Regions from separate parts of the Pontibacter toksunensis genome, predicted to be linked through region 1. Evidence: riboswitches for the same ligand, from Rfam matches in the RefSeq annotation. Region 1 holds a riboswitch; each other region holds the start of a gene.

Region 1 (2,219 bases):
GTACTGCCCGGGATTTTTTCCAGCGCATGGCCGAGGCTAATACCGCCGTGGTTCCAACCTTGCACATCAGTGAGGTGCTGGACAACCTCCACCAGGATGATCACAGCAACGATGAGTACCTCGCATACATCGGAGATGGTATTGAGCAAACTTATGCCCGCCGTATCAATAGCGCCAAACGCCGGTCAGCAGAGTCCGTACAGTTTTCTAATAACCTGAATGCGAAGTTCCATACGTTGGTGCCAGCTATGCAGGCAGCAGGCGTCACTATACTCGCAGGCTCCGATGCTGGCGCCTTTAACTCCTATGTGTACCCGGGCATTTCGCTGCACAAAGAACTCGAGCAGATGGTAATAGCCGGCCTCACTCCTGCCCAGGCTCTCCGCACGGCTACCATCAACGGCGCTCAATTCATGGGTAAAGCAGAGCAGTATGGGACGGTAGAACAAAGTAAAGTAGCTGATTTGGTTATATTGAACCAGAATCCTTTGGAGAAAATCAGCAACACGCAGAATATTAACACTCTAATTGTTGGAGGTAAAGTGTATACAGCACAGGACCTGCAGCGCCTGCTAAACGAGGTGAAAGACAAATAAACTCATGTAGCTACATTATTTTCCTGGAATTATTTGGAATTCTAAAAATCAGCTGCCAATTTTGCATCCGTAAAGTCAACTACCCATCATAGTATTTGATTTATAAAGAAGAAGGGAGAGAACAGGCTCTGTGAACTTCTAGCAACCAGTTAACAAACCAGGTGCTACATCCTGCCTAAACTATTTAGGGCATATAAATTAGCATTCATGAAGAATACCTTTTTATCACGTTCTACCGCCCAGGTAGCCTCTTTTTACCGGTTCAACTCCATCGGTAACACCTCGTTATTTACTACCTCCACTTATTGTTGTTGCTGTTGTTGCTAGTCCTGCTGCCCTGGCTGTAGGTGTAAAGCTCTGGCATTTCGCCACTTTATAACTCTCTTTTGCCAGCATCAGCAAGTTTCAGGAGTAGCTGTGGCTTGTGTTTCCGTACATAACATAGTAGCGCCTCACTCCATTAGAACTATACCTGCCGCTTTGCATGCAGCAGGTTTCAATTAGAAATTCAAATTTATAACACCGGCTGCCTACTGCAGCTTTATACATAAACTTAAGAGAAATCCTATGTCAACTTATTCATCAGATAGACCCATCGCCATTTTCCACGAGCACCCGGACTGGTTCCGCCCATTGTTTAACGAGCTGGATGCCCGTGGTATACCGTATGAGCGCCTGAACGCGGCCGAGCATACCTACGACCCGGCACAGATAGAACTGCCTTACAGCCTGTTCTTCAACCGCATGAGCCCTTCAGCTTACCTGCGTAACAACGAGCAGGGCATTTTTTACACCCTTGGCCTACTGGCACAATTAGAGGCCCGCGGCATTCCGGTGGTAAACGGTTACAAAGCTTTCCAGTACGAGACATCAAAAGCCCTGCAGATTACCCTGCTGGAGCGTTTGGGCCTCCCTTACCCGAAAGCCCGTGTTATCAACCACCCTTCCCAGGCAGTGAAAGCGGCAGAAGGCTTGCGCTACCCGGTAGTGGTAAAGGCAAACATTGGTGGTAGTGGTGCCGGCATTGTGCGCTACGACTCTGCCGAGGAACTTGCCCAGGCCGTAAAAGCCGGAGAAGTAAAACTGGGTATCGACAATACCGCTTTAGTGCAGGAGTACGTGGTGGCGCGCGGCGGACACATTAACCGCGTAGAAACACTGGGTGGCAAATACCTTTATGCCATCAAGGTGTATACCAACGGCGAAAGCTTTAATCTCTGCCCTGCTGATATCTGCCAGACCACAAACGGTAAGGAGCTGACTCGCAACGCCTGCGCCCTGGATGCGCCAAAGAACGGCTTGAAAGTAGAGGCATTTACGCCAGAGCAGGAAGTAATAGATGCCATTGAGCGTATTGTGCAGGAAGCGGGTATTGACGTGGGTGGTATTGAGTATATGGTGGATGAGCGCGACGGCCAAATTTACTACTACGATGTGAATGCCCTCTCTAACTTTGTGGCAGACGCTGTGAACGTGATTGGCTTTAACCCGCACGAGCGCCTGGTGGATTACCTGGAGAAGAAAGCACAACTTAAACTACAGGAGGCATAGCATGGAGTTCGGATATTGGTTACCTGTTTTCGGAGGATGGCTCCGGAACATTCCGGACGAGGGCATGGATAC
Region 2 (2,219 bases), on a different contig from region 1:
GAAGCTGCCCAAAGAATGGCCTTTCTAAACCTGGCATGCATTCTGTGCTTAGAAAAAGTCAGAATTTTCCCCTAACAGGTATCAACAGGAAAAGCGATAAAGCGTTATATTACTGATATTCCAACCTATGCTTTATAATGTAAAAGCCTATGAACACCCTACCTGCCAACTGGCTCACTGAAGGGCTTCTTGATTTTGAGTACAAAAAATATCTTTTGCTGGCTTACCTAAAAGCCGCCAGAAATGAATTTGGCAAGCAGCGCCTCTATCCTGTATTCTCTGACCTAATCATGCACTACCGCAACCTGCAACATGTAAAGGCACACAAGCAGTTGGTGTACGAATCGTTTCCACAGCGCATCAGTAGGGCAGATTTTGAAAAACTGGAGCTGGTATATGAGAAAATTGTGCAGGACGACGAGACGATGCAGCAGATAGAAGAGATCATACAGTATGCTGCCCCTCTCTTCAACGAAGCCCTCTCTGAAGGGAAAGAATTGTACGATTTTGTGGAGCGCCACCTCGAAATCACCCCTATCGGAATCACGCCCATGTACCACAACGAAGGCTACCTTTTCCTGGAGGCTTTTCCGGGCAAAGAGACACAGGTGTATGTATTCCGCATCACAGTATTTGAAAACACTTACGAGAAGTACAGGGGCATTAACACTGAGCACCTGCAAACGGTGCGGCGTGGGCTGGCGCAGACACATGAGCACCTGAAGGTGCAGTTGCTGCGGCAACGGCAGGAGTTTCCCAACCCTGCTACCTTTGCCGTCGTGTCCCGGATTCCAGTGCCGCTGGAGCACGCGCTGCTGCCCATAGCGAAGCGCTCACTGGTGAAATATGTGACTAAATTGGCAGCATAAGCGGCAATTTATTATTAAAATCGGAGCAGCTGCGGGTATAATTTTGCTGCTCCACAAATTTATTTTAACCTATTTAGTAGGCAGTTAAACATTTTTTGATGTAAATTTGTATACTTAATACGAATTGGCTTAACCGTCAAAAGAAAAATTTATAGAGAAGAGGCGAGAGAATAGGCTCTATGACCCTCTGGCAACCACCCTTTTGGGAAGGTGCCAAGTCCTATCCCGCCAGACCGGGGCATATAAATTTACAAGAAAATGCAAACAACAGCTTACTACACATCGTCCTCTTTTTCCGGTAGCATTTCTGCTGCCACAGTTCCTGCTCACACTATGCCTGCAGGTTGCTGTTGTTGTTGCTGTACAATGTGCTAGATTTTAAGTCTGATCTATAGATTTATCATATCTGCACCTCTGCCGTGTCAGGCGCTCCTGTATCCACTTCTCTTTATCTTATCATTCTGACACCCTGTTGTCCGCACTCTAGTAGATTTTCTGCTGCAGCGGGCACAAAAAGAAGAGAAGAATAGTTGTAGACCGGGAGCAATGACAAACAACAAATTCCATTTTCCCAAGATTTTAATTTAGTATACATGAACGATATATCTGCTTTAGAAACCAAAGTGCCGGCACTGCTTGCCCTTCTGGAGGGTAAAGGCATTGAAGAAAGCTTGGCACTGCTGGCCTCACAATTTGAGGGGCATGTTGCCTTCTCTACCAGCCTTGGCATCGAAGATCAGCTTGTAACGCATTATATATTTGAAAATAACTTGCCTATCCGCGTTTTCTCGCTGGACACAGGCCGTCTTTTTAACGAGACATATAACCTGCTGCATAAAACCAACCAGCACTACGGCAAAAAAATAGAAGTACTCTTCCCGAAGCATGAGGCTGTGGAGCAGATGGTGACTGAAAAAGGCACCCTGAGTTTCTATAACTCTGTGGAAGACCGCAAGCAGTGCTGCTTTGTACGCAAGGTAGAGCCCCTGAAGCGGGCACTGCAGGGGGTACAGCTTTGGATAACAGGCATCAGGGCCGAGCAGTCTGATGCACGTCAGAACTTACAATTGATTGAGTGGGACCCGGGTTTTCAGGTTATCAAGTACAACCCGCTCAAGAACTGGTCGCTGGACGCGGTTCGTGAGGCCGTGCGCCAACTCAACATCCCTTACAACCCGCTGCACGACAAAGGGTTCGTTAGCATTGGCTGCGCCCCTTGTACCCGCGCCATTGCCGAAGGCGAAGACTTTAGGGCAGGCCGCTGGTGGTGGGAGAGCAACTCTAAGAAAGAGTGCGGACTGCACGCCAGGTAAAAACATAAAGCATGATTTAAATTTGTTCTTCAGATGC
Region 3 (2,219 bases), on a different contig from region 1:
CGGCTTTAATGTCTTCAATGTGTTCAATACCTGCTGACACCCGCAGTTGCGTTGGCTCTACACCAGCCTCCAGTTGTTCGGCATCAGACAGCTGCTGGTGCGTGGTAGAGGCAGGGTGAATGATAAGAGTTTTGGCATCACCCACGTTGGCTAAGTGGCTCACCAGTTTCAGGCTGTTCACAAAAGCCTCTGCCTGCTGTCTGTCTCCTCCTTTAATTTTAAACGAGAGCACGCCCCCAAAGCCACGCTTCAGGTACTTCTTCGCCAGTCCATGGTAGTTGCTGCTCTCCAGCCCCGGGTAATTCACTGACTCCACCTGCTCATGCTGCTCCAGCCATTGTGCCAGTTCCAGCGCATTCTGTACCGTCCTTTCGAGGCGCAGCGAAAGTGTTTCGAGGCCTTGCAGCAACAGGAAAGAGTTGAACGGACTAAGAGCCGGCCCAAAATCGCGCAGGCCTTCTACACGGACACGTATGGCGAAAGCGATGTTACCGAAAGGCCCGTCTGTACCGAATATATCCCAGAACTTCATGCCATGGTAGCCTTCCGATGGCTCAGAGAACTGCGGAAATTTGCCGTTACCCCAGTTGAAGTTACCGCCATCCACAATCACACCCCCAATGCTGGTACCATGGCCACCTATCCATTTTGTGGCTGACTCCACCACCACGTTGGCCCCATGCTCCAGCGGGCGGAACAGGTAACCGCCAGCGCCAAAAGTATTGTCCACGATAAGCGGTAAATCATGCTTTCGTGCCAGCGCAGCAATTGCCTCAAAATCCGGAATATTAAAGCGCGGGTTGCCAATTGTTTCTAAATAAATTGCCTTCGTCTTGTCATCGATCAGCTTCTCATAACTTTCCACCTCGTCGTTCTTAGCAAAGCGCGATTCTATACCCAGGCGCTTCAGCGATACTTTAAACTGGTTGTAAGTACCGCCATACAAAAACTTTGTGGACACAAAGTTATCACCGGACTCCATAATGTTGCTCAGTGCAAGAAACTGTGCGGCCTGTCCTGATGCCACTGCCACAGCTGCAGCTCCGCCTTCAAGGGCAGCTATCCGCTTCTCGAACACATCTGTGGTCGGGTTCATAATGCGGGTATAGATGTTGCCAAATTCCTTCAGGGCAAACAAATTAGCCCCGTGCTCTGCATTTTTAAAGGCATAGGAGGTGGTCTGGTAAATGGGTACGGCACGAGACTGTGTGGTCGGATCGATTTGCTGGCCTGCGTGTAGCTGTAGTGTTTCGAAGTGGAGTGTGTTAGACATGGCTGTTCAGTTTATAGATTATAAAGATTGGTTTGAAGAAAAAGTCCGAAAATGTTAGAAGAAAATGGTGTTACAGGGGGTATGCCTGTGACCGATAAGGTATAGCGAAAGGATTAGCTTAGCAACAACAGCAACGCATGGCACACGGGGAGTTGCGCATGTGTTTTGCAGGCCGGGCTAAAAAAAGTTGCCGCGACAGAAAGGCTGCCAGGGAGGATGATAAAAAATGTAGTCTTGAATTGATTCCCTTATTCATGATCGTATCAATTTATATTCTTCCGGATGTTCCGGAATCAGGATTTAGCACCTTAACCTCGTTAGTTAGGTTGCTAGAGTTTCTCAGAGCCTGTCTCTCCACTCTTCTTTATAAATCAAATCCCGATGGGATAATTGACTTGATGTTGCAATTATAAAGCGCCAAAGGAGCAAATCCAAATAAAATATAAAATTTTTAGATCCTCTCTGTCCGCGATTTCTTTCAGTCCTACGGCAGCACACTATTTTAGTTGCTTTACCACTGAAGCCAGCAAGGTGATGTAACGGAATGGCAGAGAAGAACATGCTTTTTGCCGCTACAGTTATACTATTCTGTTGATGCTTGAAAAAGAGAGTTTCAGCCCCCTGCAGAAGGCGCAGGATAAGCAGCAAGCTGTTATCTGCTTAGCATATAAAAGATAGCTTCGATAATCTAAAACCCAAACCCGCCATCTCAGTATAATACAATATTATTCCGTGCCTATATTTTAGGCTTATCAGGCAGCTGGCAGCAACCTGCAGAAATATTTCCGGGCGGCTAAAATATAATTACCTTTGCCTGCTTAAAACAACACTGTATTTATGGAGGCCATAAAAGAAACCAATTTCTCCTTTGCCGGCCAAACCGGCTTTTACAGAGGCAAGGTTCGCGATGTGTATTATTTTGAAGACAAACTGGCCATAGTTGCCA

The links. Region 1 has a riboswitch for S-adenosylmethionine ahead of ACFS7Z_RS08360 (ATP-grasp domain-containing protein). Riboswitches for the same ligand answer to the same signal wherever they lie in the genome.
Region 2: linked by a shared signal. The riboswitch ahead of ACFS7Z_RS04660 (phosphoadenylyl-sulfate reductase) and the one ahead of ACFS7Z_RS08360 (ATP-grasp domain-containing protein) in region 1 are both predicted to bind S-adenosylmethionine.
Region 3: linked by a shared signal. The riboswitch ahead of ACFS7Z_RS23925 (O-acetylhomoserine aminocarboxypropyltransferase/cysteine synthase family protein) and the one ahead of ACFS7Z_RS08360 (ATP-grasp domain-containing protein) in region 1 are both predicted to bind S-adenosylmethionine.

What each region holds. Positions count from the first base shown of each region.
Region 1 is NZ_JBHUOX010000005.1:79,040-81,258, forward strand. Features, by position in the region: gene ACFS7Z_RS08355 (amidohydrolase family protein) at 1-596, shown strand, start outside; SAM riboswitch class I at 694-796, shown strand; gene ACFS7Z_RS08360 (ATP-grasp domain-containing protein) at 1,164-2,147, shown strand; gene ACFS7Z_RS08365 (LLM class flavin-dependent oxidoreductase) at 2,149-2,219, shown strand, end outside.
Region 2 is NZ_JBHUOX010000002.1:434,319-436,537, forward strand. Features, by position in the region: gene ACFS7Z_RS04650 (hypothetical protein) at 1-28, shown strand, start outside; gene ACFS7Z_RS04655 (hypothetical protein) at 150-869, shown strand; SAM riboswitch class I at 1,016-1,118, shown strand; gene ACFS7Z_RS04660 (phosphoadenylyl-sulfate reductase) at 1,463-2,182, shown strand.
Region 3 is NZ_JBHUOX010000029.1:14,402-16,620, reverse strand. Features, by position in the region: gene ACFS7Z_RS23925 (O-acetylhomoserine aminocarboxypropyltransferase/cysteine synthase family protein) at 1-1,273, opposite strand, end outside; SAM riboswitch class I at 1,539-1,646, opposite strand; gene ACFS7Z_RS23920 (phosphoribosylaminoimidazolesuccinocarboxamide synthase) at 2,111-2,219, shown strand, end outside.